Regions from separate parts of the Cupriavidus sp. C1SS-2L genome, predicted to be linked through region 1. Evidence: predicted binding sites of a transcription regulator. Region 1 holds the regulator's gene; the other holds the start of a gene.

What was found. The regulator sigma-54, encoded in region 1, starts transcription at its own class of promoters, with help from an activator protein. The targets are predictions, from matches to a motif close to TGGCANGNAANCTGCTTT.
Region 2: urtA (urea ABC transporter substrate-binding protein) is a predicted target of sigma-54. The motif match lies at 4,990-5,007, and genes of this name have one in related genera.

Annotation. Positions count from the first base shown of each region.
Region 1 is NZ_CP172708.1:379,929-389,975, forward strand. It holds gene mutY (A/G-specific adenine glycosylase) at 1-956, shown strand, start outside; gene ACIGJG_RS01780 (LON peptidase substrate-binding domain-containing protein) at 981-1,643, opposite strand; gene rapZ (RNase adapter RapZ) at 1,757-2,641, opposite strand; gene ACIGJG_RS01790 (PsiF family protein) at 2,749-3,120, opposite strand; gene hprK (HPr(Ser) kinase/phosphatase) at 3,297-4,268, opposite strand; gene ptsN (PTS IIA-like nitrogen regulatory protein PtsN) at 4,343-4,798, opposite strand; gene hpf (ribosome hibernation-promoting factor, HPF/YfiA family) at 5,179-5,532, opposite strand; gene ACIGJG_RS01810 (RNA polymerase factor sigma-54) at 5,582-7,063, opposite strand; gene lptB (LPS export ABC transporter ATP-binding protein) at 7,165-7,965, opposite strand; gene lptA (lipopolysaccharide transport periplasmic protein LptA) at 7,995-8,636, opposite strand; gene lptC (LPS export ABC transporter periplasmic protein LptC) at 8,723-9,349, opposite strand; gene ACIGJG_RS01830 (KpsF/GutQ family sugar-phosphate isomerase) at 9,375-10,047, opposite strand, start outside.
Region 2 is NZ_CP172708.1:1,058,263-1,068,309, forward strand. It holds gene ACIGJG_RS04905 (MaoC family dehydratase) at 1-200, shown strand, start outside; gene cyoA (ubiquinol oxidase subunit II) at 770-1,741, shown strand; gene cyoB (cytochrome o ubiquinol oxidase subunit I) at 1,750-3,723, shown strand; gene cyoC (cytochrome o ubiquinol oxidase subunit III) at 3,729-4,376, shown strand; gene cyoD (cytochrome o ubiquinol oxidase subunit IV) at 4,377-4,727, shown strand; gene urtA (urea ABC transporter substrate-binding protein) at 5,063-6,319, shown strand; gene urtB (urea ABC transporter permease subunit UrtB) at 6,459-8,120, shown strand; gene urtC (urea ABC transporter permease subunit UrtC) at 8,120-9,334, shown strand; gene urtD (urea ABC transporter ATP-binding protein UrtD) at 9,331-10,047, shown strand, end outside.

The sequences.
Region 1 (10,047 bases):
GCTTCATCACGCAACTGCCCACGGTGCAGGCGCTGGCCGCCGCGCCCGCCGACCAGGTGATGGCGCTGTGGGCGGGGCTGGGCTACTACTCGCGCGCGCGCAACCTGCACCGCTGCGCGATGCAGGTCGTCAGCGAGCATGGGGGTCGTTTTCCGCCCGATCCCGCAGTACTGGCCACGCTGCCGGGCATTGGCCGATCGACGGCCGCGGCCGTTGCGGCGTTCAGTGCGGGCGTGCGCTCGCCGATTCTCGACGGCAACGTCAAGCGCGTATTCGCGCGCTTCTTCGGCATCCATGGGCACCCCGGCGAACGTGCGATCGAGAACCGCATGTGGGAGCTGGCTGACGCCGCGTTGCCCGCCCCGGGCCCGCACCAGGCCGACGACATGGTGGCCTACACGCAGGGCCTGATGGACCTTGGGGCTACCGTGTGTTCGCGCGGCAAGCCCGCCTGCCTGTCCGATGCCGCGGCCTGCCCGTTGTCGTCGGACTGCGTGGCGCGGCGCGATGGCCTGACCGCGACGCTGCCCACGCCCAAGCCGCGCTCGCCGGTGCCCGAGCGCAGCACCGTGATGGTCATGGTGCGTCACGGACGCGACGTGCTGCTGCAGCTTCGGCCTGACAGCGGCGTCTGGGGCGGCCTGTGGAGCCTGCCCGAGATGCCTGTCGCCACGGTGCCGTTCGACGCGGAACTCGCCGAGCAGGATGCGCTGGGTTACGCGCGTGCGTTTGGGGAACCGTCGCGCGCGGACATGACCGGCGAACTGGTCCACGTCTTCACGCATTTCCGTCTACTGATCCGCGCCATCCGCGTCGACATGAAAGGTCTGTTGCTGCGCGAGCCGGTCGACGGACCGGCGCAGCGCTGGATCTCGCTCGATGATCTCGATGCGCTCGGCACGCCGGCGCCCGTGCGCAAGTTGCTCGAAACGCAGGCCCGCGGCGGCCTGTTCTGAACCTCGAAAGGGGCGCAGCGAGCCCTACACCATGTGGTGCTGCCGCATGTAGCGGTGCACGATCTCGATGCGCATGCCCGCGTCGGGCAACGCCATCAGCATCTGCTTGGCCTTCATCGGCACGGGCAGCAGTTCGCACAGGCGGTTGGTGACCCAGCTTGGGTCGTCCCACTGATAGGGCTCGGCGAACGGCATGCGGTCAGGCTGCTCGGCATGCAGCCGCGTGACGATCCGTCGCAGCACCGACAGGCATTCACCCAGCAGTTCGAGCTTGCAGTCGATGATGTCGGCGGGTAGCAGTTCAGCGCTGGCGACGATCAGCCCGTCATCGCGGGTGCGGTGCTCGATCACACGGAAACGCTGGCGACCGCGCGTTTCGATCAGCAGCACGCCAAGCTGCTCCATATTGCAGTCGACGATCTCGGCAAGGCAACCGATCGATTCGGGCACGGTCTGCTGGCCTGTGCGTGCCACTTCCTCGCCGCTGGCGATCAGGCACACGCCGAACGGCGCCGCATCGCGCAGGCAGTTGCGCACCATGTCGACGTAGCGTTTCTCGAACACGCGCAGCGGCAGGCGGCCGTCCGGAAACAGCACCGTGTGCAGAGGGAAGAGAGGGAGGTCGTCCAGCGTCAGCGGCGTTGCGTCGGCGGGAACGGTGTGACGGAGAAGGTCTGTCGAGGACATGCGATGGCTGCCATTCCGCTAAATCGAGGGAACGGCCGCCAGATCGCATGCGGCGGCCGCCATGGCTGCCAGGGTCAGAGATGCCTGGCGGCACCGGCGGACTGCGCAGCGGACTACGTTGCCGGCGCGAGCTCGCGGTGTCTCACCAGCACATTACCATGGGCCCGGAAATAGTTGGCAAGCCTTTCCGCAATATAGACCGAACGGTGCTGTCCGCCGGTGCAGCCGATCGCCACGGTCAGGTAGCTGCGATTGTCCGCAATGAAACTCGGCAGCCACTTTTCCACATAGGCGCGGATGTCTTCGGCCATGGCGAGCACCATCGGCTGCGCCTGCAGGAAATCGATCACGGGGCCGTCGCGGCCGGTCAGCGGGCGCAGCGCGAGGTCGTAGTACGGGTTGGGCAACGAGCGCACGTCGAACACGAGGTCGGCATCGCTGGGTACGCCGTGCTTGAAGCCGAACGATTCGAACAGCAGCGTTAGACGCTCGCTATCTTCGCGGATCAGTTCCTTGATCCAGCTGCGCAGCGTATTGGTGCGCACGTTGCTGGTGTCAATGCGGTGCGCGGACTCGGCCAGCGGGCTGAGCAGTTCGCGCTCCATCTCGATCGCTTCCATCAGGGCCCGGTCGTTGAACGCCGGTTCGCCGTCAGAGCCAGGCACGCCGTCAGTCAGGATCGACAGCGGGTGCCGGCGCCGCGTTTCCGAGTAGCGCTGCACCAGCGCGTCGGTGCTGGCCGTCAGGAACAGGACCTCGACCTGGTGCGTTTCGGCCAGTTCGCGGACCGTATCGGGCAGGTGTTCCAGCGATTCGCGGCTGCGGATGTCGGTGGCCACGCCCAGATGCGTGTAACCCTCGCTGGCGAGGTAGCGAGCCAGGTCGGGAATGAATTGAGCGGGCAGGTTATCGACGCAGTAAAAGCCTGCATCTTCAAGCACGTTCAGTGCGACGGATTTGCCGGAGCCGGAGATGCCGGTGATGAGAATGATGCGCATATCATCGGAAGGATAGCATCCGGCAAAGGCCTCGTCATGACAGCGCCCTGATGCAAACAAAAATGGCGAACCGCTCGGTTCGCCATGTCATCAGCGGGGGCTGAGGCTTACTTCGACAGGCATTCCTTCATGTACGCCTTGTACTCGTCGCCCTTCTTGCCCTTGCCTTCCTTGCTGCAGGCCGACATCTTTTCCTGCTGGCTCTTGGTCGGTTGCACGCCCTTGGCCGAGAGGCATTGCTTCATGAAGGCCTTGCGATCGTCGCCTTTCTTGTCGCCAGCCTGCTCGTTGCAGTCCTTCATCTTCTGCTGCTGCGCGGTGGGCGCCTTGGTGGCCGATGCCGGTACAGCCTTGTCTCCCGGGCCCGGTGCAGCCGGCATGGCGGGCGCGGCAGGCGTGGTTTGGGGTGCGGGCTGTGCCATTGCGCCAGTGGCCAGCAGCGGCGTCACCAGCACACACATCGCGATCAGTTTCTTCATGCTTGCTCTCCTGGCTGTGGGAAACTTCATGGCCACCTAATGCCAGCCAACGGCTGGTGCAGCGGCTCCGGACTGGGCTCGATGCCCATTACAGCACAAAACGAAGCATGTACCCACCGCGTTGACCGATTTGCCAACGTCGATGTAAGCAATTGAAAGCGAGTCGCGATGCCGGGTCAGAGCAGGCGGCCCTGGCCGCGCGAAACTGCGTCGGCCTGCATGGCAGCGCGCTGGCGGTCCATGAAGTCGCGCAGCGTGTCGATGCCGCGCAGGCGCAGGATCGTGTTGCGCACGGCAGCCTCGACCAGCACGGCGAGGTTTCGGCCGGCCGCGACCTGGATCTTGACCATGTGGATCGGCAGGCCAAGTACGTCGAGGTACTGCGAATCGAGCGGCAGACGTTCGAATTCGCCGTCGTTGCGGCGCACAAGCTGCACGACCAGCTTCATCTTCATTTTCCGACGCACGGCGGTTTCACCGAAGATGGTCTTGATGTCGAGCAGGCCCAGGCCGCGCACTTCCAGCAGGTTCTGGAGCAGCGGCGGGCAGCGTCCTTCGATGAAATCCGGCCCAAGGCGCACGAAATCCACGGCATCGTCGGCTACCAGTCCGTGGCCGCGCGAAATCAGTTCCAGGCCCAGTTCGCTCTTGCCCAGGCCCGACTCGCCCATGATCAGCACGCCCATGCCGAGAATGTCGAGAAACACGCCGTGCATGGTCACGCGCGGCGCGGAAATGCGCGACAGGTACAACCGCAGGTGGTCGATTACCGCTGCGGACGACACCGGCGTGGTGAACAGTGGCGTGGATGAACGCGTGCAGCGCAGTTCCAGGTCCGGCGGCGGCTCCATGCCGTCGGCCACAACGAGGAACGGCGGCTCCAGCAGGATCAGCTCGCCCATCTGGCGCTTGCGGGTTTCGTCGTCCAGGCGCTGGTAGTACGTGATTTCGGGCTTGCCGAGGACCTGGATCCGGTTCGGGTGGATCAGGTTCAGGTGGCCGACGAGGTCCGCGGCCGAGGTGGCCTCGCGGGCAAACTCCACGTCGAAGGCGCGGTCCGCACCTTCCAGGCCAGCCACCCACGAGAGTTTGATGTCGGCTGCGTTGTCGTCGAAGATCGACTGCGAGGTGACGCCGGTGAGTTCCATGCGGTATGACTTTCGGGGCGGGGGCAGTGCCGGGCTTTAGGGTCGTCCGGTCTGTTGCCAGCCCAGGGGAAGGGTCAGGGATGCCACTGTGTCAGTAGCTGATGCACTTCTTCGGGTGTGGCCAGCGTTGCGAGGCCTTCGCGCATGTCGCGATCGGACAGCAACTGCGCGATTTCCGAGAGGATCTCGAGATGCTGCTGCGTGGCCTGTTCCGGCACCAGCAGGAAGATCAGCAGCGAAACGGGTTTGCCGTCGGGTGATTCGAAAGGGATCGGCTCGGCCAACCGCATGAACGCGGCCAACGGCTGCTTCAGTCCCTTGATGCGCCCATGCGGAATGGCCACGCCTGCGCCAAGGCCGGTCGAACCGAGCGACTCGCGCGCAAACAGGTTGTCGGTCACGGTCGCCCGCGCCACGCCATGGTTGTTCTCGAAGAGGAGCCCGGCTTGCTCGAAGACACGCTTCTTGCTGGTGACGCTGACGTCGAGGTTGATGTTGCCGGGTGGCAGCAGTTTGGCCAAACGATTCATGGGCGATGCGAGGATTTCAGTTAGCAGGCAGATGGGACTGCTCGGCCGTGCAAGGCTGCGGGCCGCTTTATGGCGATACCATGGTTTGCCAGGCGTTTGGCCATTATAGAGCAGCGTCTCCCCTGACTTGTGCAACGCAGCGTCGGGCCTTGTGTATCCCTGTGCCGTGCTCGTGCCGCCGCACCGGGATAGGGCGCGCGCACAGGAGTCGCTACCGGCTATGTCTTAGAGAGCATACACCGCGCCGCGTCAGTTGCGAACACCTATGCCAGTAACCTGCACAGGATGGCCGCCAACAGACGCAAAAAAGCCGCGCTACATGGCGCGGCTTGCTTTTCTCAGTCCCTTTCAGCGGCCAGCCTTACGACCGGCAGGCATGATCATTGCTGCTGTAGTTGCGCTTCGGCCATCTGGTACTTGACCGCTTCGCGGTCGTGGCCTTGCACGCGATCCTTGTAGCGAAGCACCTGGCGGTCCAGCTTGTCGACAAGTGCGTCGATGGCCGCATACAGGTCTTCGTGATGGGCTTCAACAAAGATGTCCTTGCCCCGAAGGTGCAGATTGATTTCCGCGTACTGCCGCCTGTCCTTTTCCTTATGGTTATCGACTGAAAGTAGCACGCTAACGCCAATGACTTGATCGAAATGCCTGACGATACGCTCCAGCTTCGTTTCCACGTACTCACGCAGCGGAGGCGTGATGTCCAGGTGGTGTCCACTGATCTTGAAGTTCATAGCGCTTCTCCTTCTGAAAGAGCTGCACCAGGCAGGCGGTGCAACTCGGCTACAAAGTCTTGCGGAGATTGACAGCGGGGATCTTCAGGGCTTCGCGATACTTGGCGACGGTACGGCGCGCGACAACGAAGCCTTGTTCACCCAGCAATTCGGCAATTCGGCTGTCGGAAAGAGGACTCCTCGGGTCTTCGGCTCCTATAAGTTGCTTGATCAAGGCGCGGATCGCCGTTGATGAAGCCGCGCCACCGGTTTCGGTGGACACGTGGCTACCGAAGAAGTACTTCAGTTCGAAAGTACCCATCGGCGTTGCCATGTATTTATTGGTCGTCACCCGGGATATGGTTGACTCGTGTAATCCCAGTGTATCGGCAATCTCCCGCAAAACCAAGGGGCGCATCGCGATTTCGCCGTGCGTGAAAAAGTTCTTCTGACGTTCGACAATTGCCTGTGAAACTCGCAGGATTGTGTCGAACCTTTGCTGAATATTTTTGATCAGCCAACGTGCCTCCTGCAGCTTTTGCTGCAGCCCGGCAGCGCCGGATTCCCCCTTCGCTCCGCGCAGGATCTGCGCGTACATGTCGTTGATGCGCAGGCGGGGCATCACATCCGGGTTCAGCTGTGCAATCCAGCCGCTGCCGCTCTTGCGCACGAACACGTCGGGCACTACGAAATCCGCTTCAGGCCGGCTGTACGCATGCCCGGGATACGGCGCGAGCGAACGGATCAGTTCATGCGCGGCTTTTAGCGCCGCTTCGTCCACCTGCAGCGCTTTTTTCAGGCGCGTGTAGTCGCGCACCGCAAGCAATTCAAGATGATGCTGGACGATCGACAGCGCCAGTTCGCGCTGCGGGTGCTGCAGCCGGCGCAATTGCAGGCTCAGGCATTCGGCTGCATTGCGCGCGCCCACGCCCGCCGGGTCGAAGCTCTGCAGCAGCGTGAGCATGGCCTGGACTTCGTCGACTTCGAATTCGAGTTCCTCGGGCAGTTCCGAGCAGATCTCGTCGAGCGACGTGCTCAGGTAGCCGTCGTCATCGAGCGATTCGATCAGGAAGATCGCCAGCCCCTTGTCGCGCAGCGAAATCTTCAGCGGCGTGAGCTGTTCCATCAGATGTTCGCGCAGCGTGGGCTCGGCATCGCGCAGCTGCATGGGCGTCTTTTCGTCGTCCTCGCCCTGGGGGCGCCGCGCGAAATCGTCGAGGCTCCAGTCGCTGCCGTAGTCGTCACCGCCGCTGTCGGTGTAGTTCTCGTCATCGCTGCCGCGTGCGCTGTCGGCATTCGCTTCGCCATTGCCCTGCGGTTCGGCAGGAGCGGGAGCCGGGGCACTTTGCAGGTTGACCGAGCCATCTGCCGCTACGCGCAGCGGACTTTCGATCCAGTCGTTTTCGCGCTCCAGCAGCGGGTTCTCCGTGAGCGCCTGCTCGACTTCCTGTTGCAGTTCCAGCGTTGAGAGTTGCAGCAGTCGGATCGACTGCTGCAGTTGCGGCGTGAGTGCCAGATGCTGCGAAAGGCGGAGCTGGAGCGACGGTTTCATGCGACCTATTTTATGCGCATCTTTCCGATGTTGGAACGGAAATTGCTATCGCATGTGTCGCCTGATCGTCTCTTTCCCGGTGGCCGCGTGCCACCCCCGCTTCACATGCGGAAATTCTCGCCCAGGTAGACGCGCCGCACCGATTCGTTCGCGATGATGTCTTCAGGCTGGCCCGCCGCGAGCACGGTGCCTTCGCTGATGATGTACGCGTGGTCGCAGATGCCGAGCGTCTCGCGCACGTTGTGGTCGGTGATAAGCACGCCGATATTGCGTGCCTTCAGGAAGCTGACGATGCGCTGGATTTCGCCGACCGCGATCGGGTCCACGCCGGCGAACGGTTCGTCCAGCAGGATGAAGCGCGGCGACGATGCCAGCGCGCGCGCAATTTCAACGCGGCGGCGTTCGCCGCCCGACAGCGAAAGCGCCGGGTTGTTGCGCAAGTGGGCGATCTGCAGGTCGTCCAGCAGCGTATCGAGCCGCGCGTCGATCTCGGCCTTTGGCAGCGGCTTGCCGTTCACGACCTGGAGCTCCAGCACCGCGCGGATGTTCTCTTCGACATTCAGCTTGCGGAACACCGACGCTTCCTGCGGCAGGTAGGAAAGCCCCATGCGCGCGCGTTCGTGGATGGCCAGGCCGCTGATGTGCTGCCCGTCGAGCACGATATCGCCCTCGTCGAGCGCCACCAGGCCGACGATCATGTAGAACGACGTGGTCTTGCCGGCGCCATTCGGACCCAGCAGGCCCACGACCTCGCCGCTTTTCACGTCGAGCGACACGTCCTTGACCACCGTACGCGTCCCGTAGCGCTTCTTCAGGTGGCGCACGACCATCGTGCTGCTCTCGGCACGGACGTCGTTGGCGGCGGAAGCGGGCGTGGGGGCGAGTGTTGCGGTATCGGTCATGATGGCGGTCGTGCGCTCGCGCGCGGGATTCAGGGCTTGCTGGACGGCGCGGGCGCCGGCTTCAGGTCGAGCGGCGCGGCAGCGGCCGCACCACTCGCTTCCTGGCGCGGCGAGAGCACCGCGCGCACGCGTCCAGACGGGTTGCCGGCCGAGGTGTTGTCACCCCCGCCGGCCGCGGTATAGAACTCATTGCGGCTGTCATAGGTCAGCACCGCGCCGCGGATCTCGTCGACGAGCTTGGCACCTTGCAGGCGCGCCATGCGTGCGTGGCCGATCAGCTTGGACAGCTCCTGCTTGCCGTCGTACTCGATGCGATCGCCCCAGCCGTCCATGTACTCGTCGACGCCGTCACGCTTCTGGCGGATATACGCCTGCTTGCCGCCCTTGGCCGTGGCCACCGCGTACTGGTAGCCCTCGGGGTCGGTGCGGATCTCGGCGGCGTCGGACTTCAGCACCATGGTGCCCTTGGTCAGGACCACATTGCCGGTCAGCGTGTAGATCTGCTTGACGTCGTCGTAGCTGGCGTTATCGGCTTCCAGTACCAGTGGCTTGTCCCGGTCCGCGCGTTCGGCATGGGCGGCCGGCGGCGCCAGCGCGGCAAGCACGGCGGCTGCGGCCAGCAGCACCGGGGCGGCGCGCCGGCGGGACAAGGTCGACAGGGAGGCAATCATGTTGGCAAAGGGTCGCAGGAAGGCGGAAATTCGCGCGAACCTCGGGTCCGCGGTGCCGCCCCGTCGCGCGCGGGCGGCTGTTGTTGTCAGGATCCCGGAGTCCGGGCAGGTGCACCGGTAATGATGGTGCCCCGTACGTTACCCAGCAATTGTACTTCGCGGGTAACGTTGTTGAAGATCAGGCCGTTGGCGGTCATGACCGACGGGCCGCGCGTGAGCTTGACGGCCTTGTCGGTCTTGACGATGTCATCGTTGAGCAGCACCTGGAAGTAGCTCGACGCCGCCGTCAGCAGCGGGTCCTTGGCCGCATCCGCTCCCTGCTGGCGTTCGACGAAGCCATTGCCATACAGGTCGATGACCGAGCCTTCGGCGTTCATGCGGCCGAGGTCGGCACGCGCGGACACCGGCGGCCGGTTAGGCTGATAGGCGCGCATGGCGGGACGGGTCACTTCGTAGGTCTGGTCGTCGTCGAAGTGGACCATCTTGTCGCCGGTGAACCGCACCTTGGTGCCGCCGTCCTGCGCCAGCTCGGTGGCCGAGAACCGCTCAATGTAGTAGTCGGCCTCGTGCTTGCGGACGACAGGCGCCTTGGTGCCTTCCTGCTGCGAATTGATCTGCACCAGCCAGAACGTGCTGCCTGCCACCACTGCCATCAGCAGCAATGGCAGCAGGCGCAAGACGATCCCGGTGAGGGAGGACAGGAGGGCCTGCATGGTCTCTTTGCGTGCGCGCCGTGGATCAGATGACCTTGGCGCGGGTCAGGTCGTGGATGTGCAGCGCGCCCACCAGGCGCCCGTCATGGTCGACCACCAGCAACTGGTTGATGCGGTTGGCTTCCATGACCTGCACGGCTTCGACGGCCAACTGGTCTTCGTGCACCACGTGCGGGTTGTGGTGCATCACATCGCCGATCGGCACGGTCTTCCAGTCGCGCGGGGTTTCCAGCAGGCGGCGCAGGTCGCCGTCGGTGAAGACGCCGATGGCCTTGCCGTCAGAGTCGACCACGGCGGTCATGGCCATGCCCTTGCGCGTGATTTCCATGAGCGCCTGGGCCAGCGGCGTGTTTTCGCGGACCTCCGGCACCGCATTGCCGCTGCGCATCACATCGCGCACGTGGGTCAGCAGCTTGCGGCCGAGCGCGCCGCCCGGGTGCGAGCGCGCGAAGTCTTCCTCGCCGAAGCCGCGCGCATCGAGCACCGCGACCGCGAGCGCGTCGCCGAGTGCCAGCGCCGCCGTGGTGCTGGCCGTTGGCGCCAGGTTCAGCGGGCAGGCTTCCTTTTCCACGCCGGCATCGAGATGGGCGTCTGCGAGCTTGGCCAGGTTCGATTCCGGGTTGCCGGTGACCGAGATCAGCCGCGCGCCGATGCGCTTGACGATCGGGATGATCGACAGCAGCTCGCCGGTTTCCCCG
Region 2 (10,047 bases), 680 kb from region 1:
GGGTGCGCTTCACCGCACCGGTGCCGGTGGGCAGCAAGCTGCGCGCGCGCATCAAGCTGCAGAAGGTCGAGCGGCTCGATCCGCTGCCTAAGTCGCCCGAGCTGGTTGGTGCGCAGTCGACGTGGGAAGTGACGATCGAACGCGAGGGCAGCGACCGTCCGGTGTGCGTGGCTGAGTCAATTAGTCGCAGGTACGGTTAAGCCACTGTTGTTTTGTTGATACAGGAAGAAAAAGGCCGTCGGTAGGCGGCCTTTTTCAGTTTTTGACGATAATGATGACAACGCCACACATTTCCAGTGACTGTGACATCGCATATTACGATTGTCCGGTTTTCTGAACAGTGTGTTCTGAGTCGTTGGGTTTACCCGTAATGTTGCGTTGCGGTACAGTCGCGCCCACGATGTTTTACGTGTTGCACATCCTGGACGGAAACCGCGCTTGCTCACAAGGCAGGCCAGCCGGGAAGTGCAAAAACTTCGTGGTTCAACGCTACCCGGCCGCAGTCTTGAGCCGGGACCGTTCGCGGTTTCGGCCATCAGGTGCCGCAGTGCCACCGCCTCAGGCGGGCCGCTTGCGCAGTCGTCAGTTGTCCTTCCGTGTTCATGGCGTTGTCAGGCCGCATGGTCATCCGGCGTTAGATCCGCCAGACCTCAACGCCAGCTAAGGACACGTCCTTCCGGTTTTCCCTCAGCCCAACGCCTCTTGCTTCCGGCATCAGGCGGTGAAGCCACGCTTTGCCCAAGCGCGGCCTAACCAAACCAGTCGTGACATGAAGAAACCCATACTGCCGCGGTGGACGCGGTCTCTGCCAGGCCTCGGCCTGCTCTTGCTGCTCGCCGGCTGCAACATGACGCTGCTCGACCCGAAAGGGCAGGTAGGCGTCGACATCAAAGGCATCATCCTGATCGCCACCTGGCTCATGCTGCTGGTGGTAGTGCCGGTGATCGTCCTGACGCTGGTGTTTGCGTGGAAGTACCGTGCCAGCAACAGTTCGGCGCGCTATGAACCCGACTGGTCGCACTCGACCGCCATTGAAGTCGTGGTGTGGCTGATTCCCTGCCTGATCATCATTGCGCTCGGCATCATCACGTGGAAGTCTTCGCACGACCTGGACCCGTACAAGCCGCTGGAATCCAAGCAGAAGCCGATCACCGTCGAGGCGGTCGCGATGAACTGGAAGTGGCTGTTCATCTATCCGGAACTGAAGATCGCGACGGTCAACCAGATCGCGTTCCCGGTGGGCACGCCGGTGAACTTCAAGATCACGTCCGATTCGATCATGAATTCGTTCTTCATCCCGCAACTGGGCAGCCAGGTTTACGCCATGGCCGGGATGGAGACCAAGCTGCACCTGATTGCCAATGAAGCCGGAACGTATGACGGCATGTCCGCCAACTACAGCGGCGGCGGTTTCTCGGGCATGAAGTTCAAGGCGACCGCCATGTCGAACTTCGAGTTCGACGCATGGGTTGCCAAGGTGCGCGCGTCCGAACGTCAGCTCGCCAGCGCGGACTACAAGGTCCTCGCCAAGCCGAGCGAAGCGGAACCGGTGGCCTACTACGGCAAGGTCGAAGACGGCCTGTTCACCGGCATCCTGCACCAGTACATGGGCAACGACGGCCACGCCATGGCCCGCGAAGGTTTTGATGGCGGCCCGATCTGCACGTCGCGTAACACGCTCGGCGAAGAGCGGGTGTCCATGGCCACGCCGGCCAAGCCGGCGCTGGGCGCGCAATCCTAGGAGCAATGATGTTTGGCAAATTGAGTTTGTCGGCGATTCCGTTTCATGAGCCGATCATCATGGTCGTACTGGCCGGCGTCGCCCTCGGCGGCGCTGCGCTGCTAGGCGCGATCACGTATTTCAAGAAGTGGGGCTACCTCTGGAATGAGTGGTTCACTTCCGTCGATCACAAGAAGATCGGCGTGATGTACTGCCTGGTCGCGCTGGTCATGCTGCTGCGCGGCTTTTCCGACGCGGTCATGATGCGCGCCCAGCTGGCGCTCGCCACGAACGGTGCCCACGGCGTCCTGCCGCCGGAACACTACGACCAGATCTTCACCGCCCACGGCGTGATCATGATCTTCTTCGTGGCCATGCCGCTGATGACAGGTCTGATGAACCTCGTGGTGCCGCTGCAGATCGGCGCGCGCGACGTGGCCTTCCCGTTCCTGAACACGCTGTCGTTCTGGCTGTTCGTGTCGGGCGCCATGCTGGTCAACATCTCGCTGGGCGTTGGCGAATTCGCCAAGACCGGCTGGCTCGCCTACCCGCCGCTGTCGGGCCTCGATTTCAGCCCGGGCGTAGGGGTGGACTACTACCTCTGGTCCTTGCAGATCTCAGGGTTGGGCACGCTGCTGACCGGCGTGAACTTCCTGGTGACGATTCTGAAGATGCGCGCCCCGGGCATGACCCTGATGCGCATGCCGGTGTTCACCTGGACCGCCCTGTGCACCAACGTGCTGATCGTGGCCGCCTTCCCGGTGCTGACCGTGTCGCTGGCACTGCTGGGTCTGGACCGCTACTTCGACATGCACTTCTTCACGAACGATGGCGGCGGCAATGCCATGATGTACGTGAACCTGATCTGGATTTGGGGCCACCCCGAGGTGTACATCCTGATCCTGCCGGCGTTCGGTATCTTCTCTGAAGTCATCGCCACGTTCTCGGGCAAGAAGCTGTTCGGCTACAAGGGCATGGTGTACGCGACCGCGGCCATCATGGTGCTGTCGTTCATCGTGTGGCTGCACCACTTCTTCACGATGGGCTCGGGTGCGAACGTCAACGCGTTCTTCGGTATCACGACCATGATCATCTCCATCCCGACCGGGGTGAAGATCTTCAACTGGCTGTTCACGATGTACCGCGGCCGTGTGCAGATGACCACGCCGGTACTGTGGACGCTGGGCTTCATGATCACCTTCGTGATCGGCGGCATGACCGGTGTGCTGATGGCCGTTCCGGCAGCCGACTTCGTGCTGCACAACAGCCTGTTCCTGATCGCCCACTTCCACAACGTGATCATCGGCGGCGTGCTGTTCGGCTACCTGGCCGGCATCACCTACTGGTGGCCGAAGGCGTTCGGCTTCACGCTGAACGAGCGACTGGGCAAGTACGCGTTCTGGTGCTGGCTGGTGGGCTTCTACTTCGCCTTCATGCCGCTGTACGTGCTGGGCCTGATGGGCATGACCCGTCGTCTGAACCACACCGACAACCCGGCCTGGACGCCGTGGCTGTACCTGGCCGTGGTTGGCGTGGTCTTCGTGGCGCTGGGCATCTTCTTCCAGGTGCTGCAGATCGTCGTGTCGATCCGCGACCGCAAGAAGCTGGCCGACGTGACCGGCGACCCGTGGGGTGGCCGCACGCTGGAATGGGCTACCTCGTCGCCGCCGCCGTTCTACAACTTCGCGCACACCCCGGTGGTGCGTGACCTGGACGCGTTCGCCGACATGAAGGCCCGTGGCGAAACCATCCCGACCAGCGGCTACGAGCAGATCCACATGCCGAAGAACACCGGCGCTGGCTTCTGGATGGGCCTGTTCAGCCTGGTGCTGGGCTTCGCCCTGGTCTGGCACATCTGGTGGCTTGCCGCCGTGGGCCTGGTCGGCATGGTGGTGTCGTTCATCCGCCGCGCCAACGATGACCACATCGACTATTACGTGCCGGCCGCAGAGGTCGAGCAGATTGAAACGCGCCAACTGCAGCGCATTGCTTCGCAGGCCTGATGACCATGTCGACAGAAGTCCTTGATCGCTTCGGGGCGGCGCAAGCCCCGGCTCATGCGCACTCGCACGACGAGACGCACGACCACGCGCACCACGACACCAGCGAGAACACCATCTTTGGTTTCTGGCTGTACCTGATGAGCGACTGCATCTTGTTCGCGTGCCTGTTCGCCGCCTTCGCCGTCCTGCGCGGCGAAGTGGCGGGCGGCCCGTCGGCCAAGGAGCTTTTCGAGCTCAACTACGTGCTCGTCGAGACCTTCATCCTGCTGTTCTCGTCGATCACGTACGGCTTCGCGATGATCTCGATGCAGAACCGCTCGAAGGGGCGGGTACTGGTCTGGCTGGGTATCACGTTCCTGCTGGGCGCCGCGTTCATGTACATGGAAATCAACGAATTCCATCACCTGATCGCCGAAGGCGCCGGCCCGAGCCGCAGCGCGTTCCTGTCGTCGTTCTTCACGCTGGTGGGCACCCACGGCCTGCACGTCGCAAGCGGCATGGTGTGGATGCTGGTCCTGATGTGGCAAGTCAGCAAGAAGGGCCTGACCCCGACGATGTCCAAGCGCCTGAACTGCCTCAGCCTGTTCTGGCACTTCCTGGACGTCGTCTGGATCGGCGTCTTCACCGTGGTCTACCTGATGGGAGCAATGTAAATGGCACAGCAACACGCAGCGTCCGCGCACGCCGAGTCGCACGGCCACAGCAGCTTCAAGTCCTATGCGATCGGCTTCGTGCTGGCGGTGATCCTGACCGTCATCCCGTTCAAGATCGTGATGGACGGCACTATGGACCGCGGCACGACCCTGCTGATCATCCTCGGCATGGCCGCGGTGCAGGTTGTCGTCCACCTGAAGTACTTCCTGCATATGGATGGTTCGAAGGAACAGCGCTGGAACGTGATGTCATTCCTGTTCACGCTGCTGATCCTGTTCATCGTGCTGGCCGGTTCGCTCTGGATCATGCACAACATGAACGCAAACATGATGCCGTGGATGATGAAGTAATCATCTTCCGGTAATGAACAGAAACGGGGCCTTCGGGCCCCGTTTTGCTTTTGGCGCCGCACCACGTCTGGTTGCGCCCGTATTCGTTGGCCGGCGCGTCCGCCGAATCCTTGCACCCGATTGCACCGTGCACGAAGCCGGTGCGTCGGTGTCCATGCTCTCCCAGCACCAGCGTGGTGCTTCCGCTCGGTAGCCTCCCTCGATTTGTCACTTGCCGGGCGCCCGCCGGCTTCCTGTCGTCTTTCGCCGTCTCGGTACGCCATGGCACGCTAGTTGCAGATGCATCACCCGGGGTGCGTTGAGTCCCGTAACCAAACGACAAACTGGGAGCTGCAATGAAACGACGTGACATGCTGAAGCTGTCGGCGGTAGCCGCCGCGGCGATGATCAGCGCCAGCCCGCTGGCGATGGCGCAGTCCAAGGAACCGATCAAGGTCGGCATCCTCCATTCGCTGTCGGGCACCATGGCCATTTCGGAGACGTCGCTCAAGGACGTGGCCCTGATGACCATCGACGAGATCAACAAGAGCGGCGGCGTGCTCGGCCGCAAGCTCGAGCCCGTGGTCGTGGATCCGGCATCAAACTGGCCGCTGTTCGCCGAGAAGGCGCGCCAGCTGATTACCAAGGACAAGGTCGCTGTCACGTTCGGCTGCTGGACTTCGGTGTCGCGCAAGTCGGTGCTGCCGGTCTACGAGGAACTGAACTCGCTGCTGTTCTACCCCGTGCAGTATGAAGGCGAGGAGATGTCCAAGAACGTCTTCTACACCGGCGCGGCGCCCAACCAGCAGGCCATCCCGGCGGTCGAGTACCTGATGAGCAAGGAAGGTGGCGGCGCGAAGCGCTTCTTCCTGCTTGGCACCGACTACGTCTACCCGCGCACCACCAACAAGATCCTGCGCGCGTTCCTGAAGAGCAAGGGCGTGGCGGACAAGGATATCGAAGAGGTCTACACGCCGTTCGGCCACAGCGACTACCAGACCATCGTCGCGAACATCAAGAAGTTCTCGCAGGGCGGAAAAACGGCTGTGATCTCGACCATCAACGGTGACTCCAACGTGCCGTTCTACAAGGAGCTCGGCAACGCCGGCCTGAAGGCCAAGGACGTGCCGGTGGTGGCCTTCTCGGTGGGTGAGGAAGAACTGCGCGGCATCGACACCAAGCCGCTGGTCGGCCACCTGGCCGCATGGAACTACTTCATGTCGGTCAAGAACCCCGAGAACGAAGCGTTCAAGAAGCAATGGGCGGCATGGGTCAAGGCGAACAACCTTCCTGGTGGCGACAAGCGCGTGACCAATGACCCGATGGAAGCCACTTACGTCGGCATCCACATGTGGGCGCAGGCCGTGAAGAAGGCCGGCACGACCGATCCGGACAAGGTCCGCGCGGCCATGTATGGCCAGACTTTCAAGGCACCGGACGGCTTCACGCTGACCATGGGCGACAACCATCATCTGTACAAGCCGGTGATGATTGGCGAGGTTAAGGGCGACGGCCAGTTCACGGTGGTGTGGAAGACCGCGAAGCCGATCCGCGCGCAGCCTTGGAGCCCGTTCATCTCCGGCAATGAAGGCAAGCCGGACAAGGTGATGTAAGGCAGCCAGTCGCTGCACCCCTGGCAGGCGCGCTCCGCCGGCTGACCGTTGCCGGCTGGCGGTGGTGCGCGCCTGACCGGGCCTGGGGGGGTCCCCGAAAAAAGCAGGCACGACTCGTGCCGCCCAATCGCCAGCACCTATGTCCCAATCGTTACCGAAGATCGCCATGTCGTGGCTGCGCGCCATGCTGGCTGCGCTGCTGCTTGCCGTGCCGCTATTGGCGGCAGCCGCAGGCGCATTGACGCAAGCCGACCTCAAGCCATTGGCCGAGGACGATTTCGATGCCAAGACCGCGGCCTTGTCCGCGCTGGCCAAGGCGCCGCCGGAGCAGGCCGGGCCTATTCTCAAGGCGTTGCAGGACGATACGCTGCAATATGCCCCATCGGTGGGCATGGTGCGCCAGGACGGTGACAAGACCGTCGATGCGATCACCGGCAAGCCAGTGACGGTCAAGGCCGATGAACTGGAATCGCTGACCCTGAACAACAGCCTGCGCGCGATCGTCGATAGCGCCGCAAGCGGATTCCTGCTGCAGTCGCCCGATATCTCGCTGCGCACGCAGGCGATCAACACGCTGTACGATCAACCAGAGAATGCGTCGCGCGCCAGTGTGGAAACTGCGCGCAAGTCTGAGGCCGATCCCGGCCTGCGCGCACGCCTGGACGTGATCTGGGCCACTACGGTGCTAGCGGAGGAGCTGAAGGCTGGCGATGCCGCGCAGCGCGAGGCGCGTCTCGAAGCCATTCGCGTCCTCGGCCGCGACAGCAATCCGCAAAGCCGCCAGAAGCTCGCACCGTTAGTCGAGCGCGGTAGCGACGGCAAGTATCGCGAACCCGATGTCGAGGTACGTACCGCCGCGCAGCAGGCGCTCGACACGCTGCGCAGCGACCAGCGCCGCGCCGAACTGGTCGGCAACCTGTTCGCAGGCCTGAGCCTTGGCAGCGTGCTATTGCTGGCCGCGCTGGGCCTGGCGATCACCTACGGCCTGATCGGCGTCATCAACATGGCGCACGGCGAATTCCTGATGATCGGCGCCTATGCGACCTACGTGGTGCAGACGCTGTTCCGCACGTATGCGCCCGGTGCGTTCGACTGGTACCTGCCCGCGGCACTGCCGGCATCGTTCCTCGCGGCCGGCATCGTCGGCTTCGTGCTCGAGCGGCTGGTGCTGCGCCATCTCTATGGCCGCCCGCTGGAGACCTTGCTCGCCACGTTCGGTGTGAGCCTGCTGCTGATGCAGGCGGTGCGCACGTTGTTCGGCGCGCAGAACGTTGAGGTGGCCAACCCCGCGTGGATGAGCGGCGGTGTCGAATGGATGCCGGGCCTTGTGATTCCGTACAACCGCATCGTGATCATCCTGTTCGCGCTGGCCGTCGTGGCCGTTGCCTGGGCGGTGCTCAACCGTACGCGACTCGGCCTGTTCGTACGTGCCACGACACAGAACCGGACCATGGCTGCGTGCGTGGGCGTGCGCACGTGGAAGGTCGACAGCTACGCGTTCGCGTTCGGTGCGGGCATTGCCGGCCTGGGCGGCTGCGCGCTGTCGCAGATCGGCAATGTCGGCCCGGACCTCGGCCAGGCCTACATCATCGATTCCTTCATGGTGGTGGTGCTGGGCGGGGTAGGGCAGTTGGCAGGCACTATCGTCGGCGCGTTCGGCCTCGGCATCATCAACAAGTTCATCGAGCCGTTCTATGGCGCGGTGCTCGCCAAGATCTTCGTCCTGGTGCTGATCGTGCTTTTCATCCAGAAGCGCCCGCAGGGACTTTTCGCGCTCAAGGGGCGCAGCGCGGAGGCATGATGCAGAGCTTTCACTCAAACTCCCCGGGCACGCCGTTTCGTCTGTCGGTGCCCGAGCGCCAGCCGCTGTTCACTGGGCGCGGCTGGGCTGTGCTGGCGATACTGACGCTCGTCGTGGCGGTCGGCGTTCCGGTGTGCGCGCTGATGGTGCCGGAAGGGCATCCGCTTCACCTGTCGGCCTATGCACTGACGCTGATCGGCAAGATCATGTGCTTCGCGCTGGCTGCCATCGCACTCGATCTCGTGTGGGGCTACTGCGGCATCCTGAGCCTTGGACATGGCTTGTTCTTTGCGCTTGGCGGCTATGCGATGGGCATGTACCTGATGCGATCCATCGGCCGCGAAGGCGTGTATAAGAGCGACTTGCCGGACTTCATGGTGTTCCTCGACTGGAAGGAACTGCCGTGGTTCTGGCACGGCACCGAACACCTCTGGTATGCGCTGCTGCTGGTGGTGCTCGTGCCCGGCGTGCTGGCGTGGCTGTTCGGCTTCTTCGCGTTCCGTTCGCGCATCAAGGGCGTGTACCTGTCGATCATCACGCAAGCCATGACGTATGCGGCGATGCTGCTTTTCTTCCGCAACGAGACCGGCTTCGGCGGCAACAACGGGTTCACTGACTTCAAGCGCATCGCGGATTTCGCGATCGCCGCGCCGCAGACGCGCACGGCGCTGTTCGTGCTGACGTTCCTCGCACTGATCGCCGGGTTCGTCGCGTGCCGCTATATCGTGACGTCGAAGCTGGGCCGCGTAGTCACGGCCGTGCGCGATGCCGAGATGCGCGTGATGTTCTCGGGCTACAACCCGCTCGGCTACAAGCTCTTCGTATGGACGTTCTCGGCCGTGCTGTGCGGTGTTGCGGGCGCGCTGTATGTGCCGCAGGTGGGCATCATCAACCCGGGCGAGATGTCGCCGGGCAATTCGATCGAGATGGCCGTATGGGTGGCCGTTGGTGGCCGCGGCACGTTGATCGGGCCCGTGATCGGGGCGTTCCTGGTCAATGGCGCCAAGACGATGTTCACCGCGTACTTTGCCGAGTACTGGCTGTTCCTCCTCGGCGCGATGTTCGTGCTCGTCACGCTGTACCTGCCGGATGGCGTGATCGGGTTGTGGAAGCGTCTGCGCCAACGCGGCAGCCGTGCCACGCCGGCAGTGGCCGCGCCGACCGAGGCCGTATCCAGTCCTGCAGTAGCAGGACGCACCGGAGGTGAAGCATGAATGCCGCGCTCGAATACGGTCAGGCGGAAAGCGGCAATGCCACGGGCCTTGGCCGCGTAGTGGAGCCGGGCACGATCGATGTCTCGCATGGCCCCATCCTTTACCTGGAAGACGTGACGGTGCAGTTCGGCGGCTTCCGCGCGCTCAACAAGCTGAGCCTGTCGATCGACCACGGCGAACTGCGCTGCGTGATCGGCCCCAATGGCGCCGGCAAGACCACGATGATGGACGTCATCACCGGCAAGACAGGCCCGCGCAACGCCAACGTGAGCGGCCGCGTGTTCCTGGGCCAGACCATCGACCTGATCCGCATGACCGAGCCGCGCATCGCGCAGGTCGGCATCGGCCGCAAGTTCCAGAAGCCGACGGTGTTCGAGCAGCATGCCGTCTGGGAAAACCTCGAACTCGCGATGAAGGCCGACAAGCGCTGGTGGTCGTCGCTGCGTGCCCGGCTGACCGGGGAGGGGCATCGTCGCATTGAAGAGACGCTGGCGCTGACGGGGCTGGAGGACGAGGCCTATCGTCCGGCCGGATTGCTGTCGCACGGCCAGAAGCAGCGGCTGGAGATCGGCATGCTGTTGATGCAGCAGCCGCAGCTGTTGCTGCTGGACGAACCCGTGGCCGGCATGACCGATGAGGAAACCATGCAACTCGCCGCGCTGCTGAACAGCCTGCGTGGCAGTTGCTCGATGATGGTGGTCGAGCACGACATG